DNA from 2 places in the Streptomyces sp. NBC_01537 genome. Region 2 is predicted to be linked to the other one. Evidence: riboswitches for the same ligand, from Rfam matches in the RefSeq annotation. Region 2 holds a riboswitch; the other holds the start of a gene.
The links. Region 2 has a riboswitch for cobalamin ahead of OG607_RS36140 (cobalamin biosynthesis protein). Riboswitches for the same ligand answer to the same signal wherever they lie in the genome.
Positions count from the first base shown of each region.

Region 1 (3,403 bases), 4.5 Mb from region 2:
CGCCAGGAGAAGCGAGTTGCGCATGCCGGTTTTTGCGATGCGCGCGCGCAGGGCGTCCCAGCGCTCGGGCCAGCTCACGGTCACGCCGTAATGGTCGGGGTGCAGGACGCCCTGTGCCGTGCGGGTCTTCTCCCAGGCGGGGAGGGGGCCGTTGCGCTCGGCGAGGTCCGCCGAGGCCTCGTAGGCGGTGAGCATGATGCGCTCGGCGAGCTTGGTGGACAGGGCCTTCGCCTCGGCGGAGTCGAAGGGCAGCCGCAGCTTGAAGAAGACGTCCTGCAGGCCCATCGCGCCCAGGCCGACGGGGCGCCAGCGGGAGTTGGAGCGGCCGGCCTGCTCGGTCGGGTAGAAGTTGATGTCGACGACCCGGTCCAGGAAGGTCACGGCGGTACGGACGGTGGCGTCCAGGCGCTCCCAGTCGATGTCTCCGTCGGCGCCCTCGCCCACCACGAAGGCGCCCAGGTTGACCGAGCCGAGGTTGCAGACGGCGGTCTCCCCGTCGTCCGTCACCTCCAGGATCTCGGTGCACAGGTTGGAGGAGTGGACCGTGTGGCCCGGCTCGGCGGTCTGGTTGGCGGTGCGGTTGGAGGCGTCCTTGAAGGTCATCCAGCCCTGGCCGGTCTGCGCGAGGGTGCGCATCATCCGGCCGTACAGGTCCCGGGCGGGCATGGTCTTCTGGGCGAGTCCGGCCGCCTCGGCCTTGCGGTACGCCGCGTCGAACTCATCGCCCCACAGGTCGACCAGCTCGGGGACGTCGGAGGGGGAGAACAGCGACCACTGGCCGTCGGTGTCGACCCGGCGCATGAACTCGTCGGGGATCCAGTGCGCGAGGTTGAGGTTGTGCGTACGCCGGGCGTCCTCACCGGTGTTGTCGCGCAGTTCCAGGAACTCCTCGATGTCGGAGTGCCACGTCTCCAGGTAGACCGCGGCGGCGCCCTTGCGCCGGCCGCCCTGGTTCACGGCGGCGACCGAGGCGTCCAGGGTCTTCAGGAACGGGACGATGCCGTTGGAGTGGCCGTTGGTGCCCCGGATGAGGGAGCCGCGGGAGCGGATGCGGCTGTACGAGAGGCCGATGCCGCCGGCGTGCTTGGAGAGGCGGGCGACCTGGTGGTAGCGGTCGTAGATGGAGTCCAGCTCGTCGAGGGGGGAGTCCAGGAGGTAGCAGGACGACATCTGGGGGTGCCGGGTGCCGGAGTTGAAGAGCGTCGGGGAACTGGGGAGGTAATCCAGGCGGCTCATCAGGGCGTAGAGAGCGGCGACTTCGTCGGCGGCGCGGGCGCTGTGGTCCTCGGCGAGGCCGGAGGCGACGCGCAGGAGGAAGTGCTGCGGGGTCTCGATGACCTGGCGGGTGATGGGGTGGCGCAGCAGGTAGCGGCTGTGCAGCGTGCGCAGGCCGAAATAGCCGAACAGGTCGTCCGCGGTCGGGTCGATCAGCGCGTTCAGGCGGGCCGCATGCGCATGCACGAATTCGGCGGTGCCGTCGGCGATCAGACCCTCGCGGTGGCCGACCGCGATGGAGGTGGTGAAGGAGGTGACGCCCTGTCCGGCCGCCTCGTCGGCGATGGCGCGGGTGAGCAGGCGCGCGGCGAGCCGGGAGTACTGCGGGTCCTCGGAGATGAGCCCGGCGGCGGACTCGATGGCCAGCATGCGCAGCTCGGCCTCGTCGGCGACGGCGCTGCGGCCGCGCAGCACGGCGGCGGCGACCCGGCCGGGGTCGGTGTCGGGGAGGTCGGCGGTGAGCTCCGTCAGGATGCGCAGCAGGGCGGTTCCCACAGAAGGGACTTCTGCTGCGGCAGGCGGTGCGGCGGGCGCGATGGTCACGTGTGCTCTCTCCCTCGTACGGCGGCCGCACGAGGGAAGGTGAGCGCACACGGGCAGCAGGGCATGCCGCGGCGCGTCCACCGGCCCAATCCGCGAGGCCCGGACATGACGGCACCCGGGAGTGGGTTCTCGGGTGCGCTGCCGGCAGGCGGCCGGACTTGCGGGCACGCAGGAACGCAGCCCGCTCACCGTTGCGGGGCAGCTCCGGATTCTCACCGGATTCCCCTGCGGTGGCAGCGCTGCTGAGCATACATCTAGTGGTGCCCTTCGGAGGCACCCCCAGATGTTGTGTCCGGCGTGTTGCCGAGCTCACAGATCCGTGACGAGCTCCAGGGAATAGCAGCGCAGATGAATGCCCGGCACCGGGGTCCAGTCCCGCTCGGGCAGGCGGGCGAAGCCGAGGCGTTCGTAGAGCCGGTGGGCGGTGTGCATGCGCGGGCCGGTCGATATGACGATCCGGGACATACCGAGCTCCCGAGCCCGGTTCACGCACGCCCGCACCAACGCGTCGGCCGCGCCCCGGCCCTGGTGCGCCGGGTTCACGGCCAGCATCCGGAACTCGCCCTCGCCGTCCCGGGCCACCTCCGTATAGGCCGAGCCGTGGGGCACGAACGCGACACTGCCGAGCACATCGCCGCCGCCGTCCGCCGTGTCCACGGCGACCAGCAGTTCGGTGTGCTCGGCGCGGTGCCGGGCATTGCGCAGCTCCTCGAGGTAGCTGTCGCCCTCGGGGAGCACGGCCGCGTAGGCCCGTGCGGTGATCTCTCCGACGGCCGTGAGTTCATCGGGCCGTGCGTGGCGGATGGTGATGTCCATCGGGCCAGTCTGACGCAGGGGTCCGGCACCCGGAGACCGGACAGGTCCTGGGTCAGGCCGCGATGACCCACTCGTCGCGGGCGGCCTCGGCGGCGCGGGCCGCGCGCAGCTGGCGGTCGATGCGGCGCTCGTGGGCCAGGCCCACGAGGACGGGGGCGGCGATGACGAGGAAGAAGGCGATGACGGCTGCGAAGGCGAGGTATGTGTTCATGCATCCAATGTGCTCCTCCCGGCCCGGGGATGGGAGTGGCAGGACTGCCGTACTACCTCGAATTCCTGCCACGCCTGTGTGACACTGGACCCATGCTGAAAAACGTCGCTGTCGTGCTCCTGGACGGGGTCCACCCCTTCGAGTTCGGCGTGGTATGCGAGGTCTTCGGGGTCGACCGGAGCGAACAGGGCCTGCCGGTGTACGACTTCGCCGTGGTCGCCGCCGAGCGGTCGCCGGTCCAGGTGCACGGCGGCTTCACCATCGACACCCCGTACCGGCTGGACCGGCTCGCCGAAGCCGATCTCATCGCCATTCCCGCCGGCTGCAACCTGCCGGAGCAGGAGACGTATCCGGCTGATCTGCTGCTCGCCCTGCGCGACGCGGTCGAGCGTGGCGCGCGGGTGCTCAGCGTCTGCTCCGGGGCCTTTGTGCTCGGCGCCGCCGGACTGCTCGACGGGCGCGGGTGCACGACGCACTGGCGGCACACGGATGCGCTCGCGCGGAGGTTTCCGCTCGCGCGGATCGAGCCCGATGTGCTCTACGTGGACGAGGACCCGG
Region 1 is NZ_CP109392.1:3,346,168-3,349,570, reverse strand. Features, by position in the region: gene OG607_RS15195 (ribonucleoside-diphosphate reductase subunit alpha) at 1-1,818, opposite strand, end outside; cobalamin riboswitch at 1,944-2,080, opposite strand; gene OG607_RS15190 (GNAT family N-acetyltransferase) at 2,128-2,634, opposite strand; gene OG607_RS15185 (hypothetical protein) at 2,687-2,845, opposite strand; gene OG607_RS15180 (helix-turn-helix domain-containing protein) at 2,938-3,403, shown strand, end outside.
Region 1: linked by a shared signal. The riboswitch ahead of OG607_RS15195 (ribonucleoside-diphosphate reductase subunit alpha) and the one ahead of OG607_RS36140 (cobalamin biosynthesis protein) in region 2 are both predicted to bind cobalamin.

Region 2 (3,403 bases):
ACAGGGCCTCCGCGCGGCCTCATAGAGACCCGCCACCACCCAGCCGCCCCTAGTTAACCTTCCGTTCACCCGGATTACGTACGGTCGCCACCGCCACTGTCCGATCGAACGATTGCCTGGGTAAATGGAACACATCACGCTCCTGATCGGAATCGTGATCGTTACCGCTCTCGTGTTCGACTTCACGAACGGTTTCCACGACACCGCCAATGCGATGGCAACCACCATCTCCACTGGCGCGCTCAAGCCCAAGACGGCGGTGGCCATGTCCGCCGGCCTCAATCTTGTCGGTGCCTTCATCTCCGTCGAGGTCGCCCTGACCATCTCCAAGGGCATCATCGACGAGAGCGCCGGCGTCCAGCCGGAAGTGATCTTCGCCGGTCTGGTCGGCGCGATCCTGTGGAACCTGGTGACCTGGTACCTCGGTCTGCCCTCCAGTTCCTCGCACGCCCTGATGGGTGGTCTGATCGGCGCCACCATCGCCTCCGTCGGCCTGTCCGGGGTCAACGGCGACGCGGTCGCCGAGAAGGTGCTCATCCCGGCCATCGCGGCCCCGGTCGTCGCCGGTATCGCCGCCCTGCTGGCGACCCGCCTCACCTACCGGATCGGCCGCGACGCCGACCCCAAGGCCACCGCCAAGGGCTACCGCGCCGGCCAGATCGCCTCGGCCGGCCTGGTCTCGCTGGCGCACGGCACGAACGACGCGCAGAAGACCATGGGCGTGATCACCCTCGCCCTCGTCACCGGCAAGGTCATCGCCCCCGACGCCGACCCGCCGCTGTGGGTCATCGTCTCGGCCGGTCTCGCCATCGCGCTCGGCACCTTCATCGGCGGCTGGCGGATCATCCGCACCATGGGCAAGGGCATCACCGACATCCAGCCCCCGCAGGGCTTCGCCGCCCAGACGGGCGCCGCGACGGTGATCCTCGCCTCCTCCCACCTCGGCTTCTCGCTCTCCACGACGCACGTCGTCTCCGGCTCCGTCATGGGCGCCGGTCTCGGCCGCAAGGGCGGCGTCATCCGCTGGAGCACCGCCGGCCGCATGCTCGTCGCCTGGGCGCTGACGCTGCCGGCCGCCGGCCTCGCCGCCGCCGGCGCCGCGCTGCTGGCCGACCAGGGCGACTGGGGCGTCGGCGTCGTCGCGGCCCTGGCGGCCGCCGCCTGCGCGACCATCTGGGTCGCGGCGCGGCGCAAGCCGGTCGACCACACCAACGTCAACGAGGTGGAGGCGGAGGCGCCCGGCGTCGTCACCACCGCCATCGCCGCCGTCACTCCGCCGCCGGCCGGCCCGCTGACAGCCACCATCCCGGCCCCGGTCGCGGCGCCGACGACACCGGCCGCGCCCGCCGCCCAGACCACCACCCTCTAAGGACAGCAGCATCATGAGCATCGACTGGGCAGCCCTCGGCTCCGTCTTCGGAGTCAGCCTCGCCGTCACCGTCGGCCTTGTCGGCCTCTTCTCCCTGGGCATCGTCGGCCTCGCCAAGGAGGGCGCGACGGTGGCCCGTACGGGCGCATACGCCGCCTTCGCGCTGTGCGCGGCGGCAGTGGCGTACGGGATCTTCCTGATCGTGAGCTGACGCAGTACGGCAGTACGGCACCTGTACGAGCGGGGCACGGACCTGGTCCGTGCCCCGCTCGTTTGTGCGCTCGTGTGTGGATTCACACATCTTCCTTTGCAGGTCAAGGGTGAGTTGACGGGCATTGGCGCACGTGGTGGAGTTGCGGATGCCAAGCGGCGGCAGGAGAGGAAGTCCGGTGTGAATCCGGCGCGGTCCCGCCACTGTCACCGGGGAGTGCACCTCCGCACTCGGCCACGGCCCGTACGCGGGCTGGAAGGCCGGAGGTGTGCCGATCCGGGAGCCAGGAGACTCTCGCCACCGGTCACAGTCGAACCAGGGCGCGGACCCTGAGTGAGGACATCAGCCATGCGCGGCAGCCGCCGTTCGCACGACCCCGCCACGGCGGGCTGATCCCATGGCAGCGGATCGCATCGCGCCGGTCGGCGCCGGTGTCTTCGCCTGTGGCGCGGCACTTGGCTGGCTGGCCGACCTCACGTTCGCCGACCCCCGGCGCGGGCACCCCGTCGCCGCTTTCGGACGGGCCGCCGGGCTGCTGGAACAGCGGCTCTGGCGTGACAGCCGGGGCCGGGGCGCGCTCTACACCGCGCTGTGCGCGGGCGGCGCGGTGGGCGCCGCCGTGCTCGGCGCACGGGCCGTACGCTCCTCCCCCACCGCGTCCGCCGGGCTCACCGCGGCCGCCACCTGGGCGGTGCTCGGCGGCACTTCGCTGCGGCGCGAGGCCCGGACGGTGGGCGCGGCGCTGGAGGCCGGGGACCTGGCCGCGGCGCGGGAACGGCTGCCGCATCTTTGCGGACGGGACCCGAAGGCTCTGGACGAGCGGGAGATCGCGCGGGCGGTGGTGGAGTCGGTGGCCGAGAACACGTCCGACGCCGTCGTGGGCGCGCTCGTATGGGGCGCCGTGGCCGGCGTACCGGGGCTGGTCGGTTTCCGGGCCGTCAACACGCTGGACGCGATGGTCGGGCACCGGTCGCCGCGCTTCCGGCGGTTCGGGTGGGCCTCGGCCCGGCTGGACGACGTGGCCGGGTGGCCGGGTGCGCGGCTGACGGCCGCGCTGACGGTGCTCGCCGGGCCGGACCGCCGGGGGGCGTGGCGGGCCTGGCGTACGGACGGTGCGAAGCACCCGAGCCCCAACGCGGGGCCGGTCGAGTCGTCGTTCGCGGGGGCGTTGGGCGTGCGGCTGGGCGGGACGCTGGCGTATGGGGGGCGGGTTGAGCACCGGCCCGTGCTCGGTGGGGGCAACCGGGCGGTTGAGGTGCGCGATATAGAGCGGGCGGTGCGGCTTTCGTGGCGCGTGAGCGCGCTCGCGTTGGCGGCTGCGGTGGGTGGGCGGCTGGCGTGGGGCGTTCTGTCCCCCACCCCGCCCCTTCCCGAAACCGGGGCTCCGCCCCGGACCCCGCTGGGGCTCCGCCCCAGACCCCGGTCCTCAAACGCCGGACGGGCTGATTGGCGAGGTCGCTCATGAGCGGGGCTCTTCTCGTTGCTGGGACCACCTCCGACGCCGGCAAGAGCGTCGTAACCGCAGGCATCTGCCGGTGGCTCACCCGTCAGGGCGTCTCCGTCGCGCCGTTCAAGGCGCAGAACATGTCACTGAACTCGTATGTGACCCGGGAAGGCGCCGAAATCGGGCGTGCGCAGGCCATGCAGGCACAGGCCGCACGCGTGGAGCCGACGGCACTGATGAATCCCGTGCTGCTCAAGCCCGGTGGGGACCGCACCAGCCAGGTGGTGCTGCTCGGGAAGCCGGTCGGGGAGATGAGCGCGCGTGGCTATCACAACGGGCGGCGGGCGCAGTTGCTGGAGACGGTGGTGGGCTGCCTGGA
Region 2 is NZ_CP109392.1:7,873,666-7,877,068, reverse strand. Features, by position in the region: gene OG607_RS36150 (anion permease) at 125-1,369, shown strand; gene OG607_RS36145 (hypothetical protein) at 1,383-1,580, shown strand; cobalamin riboswitch at 1,747-1,874, shown strand; gene OG607_RS36140 (cobalamin biosynthesis protein) at 1,978-3,045, shown strand; gene OG607_RS36135 (cobyric acid synthase) at 3,042-3,403, shown strand, end outside.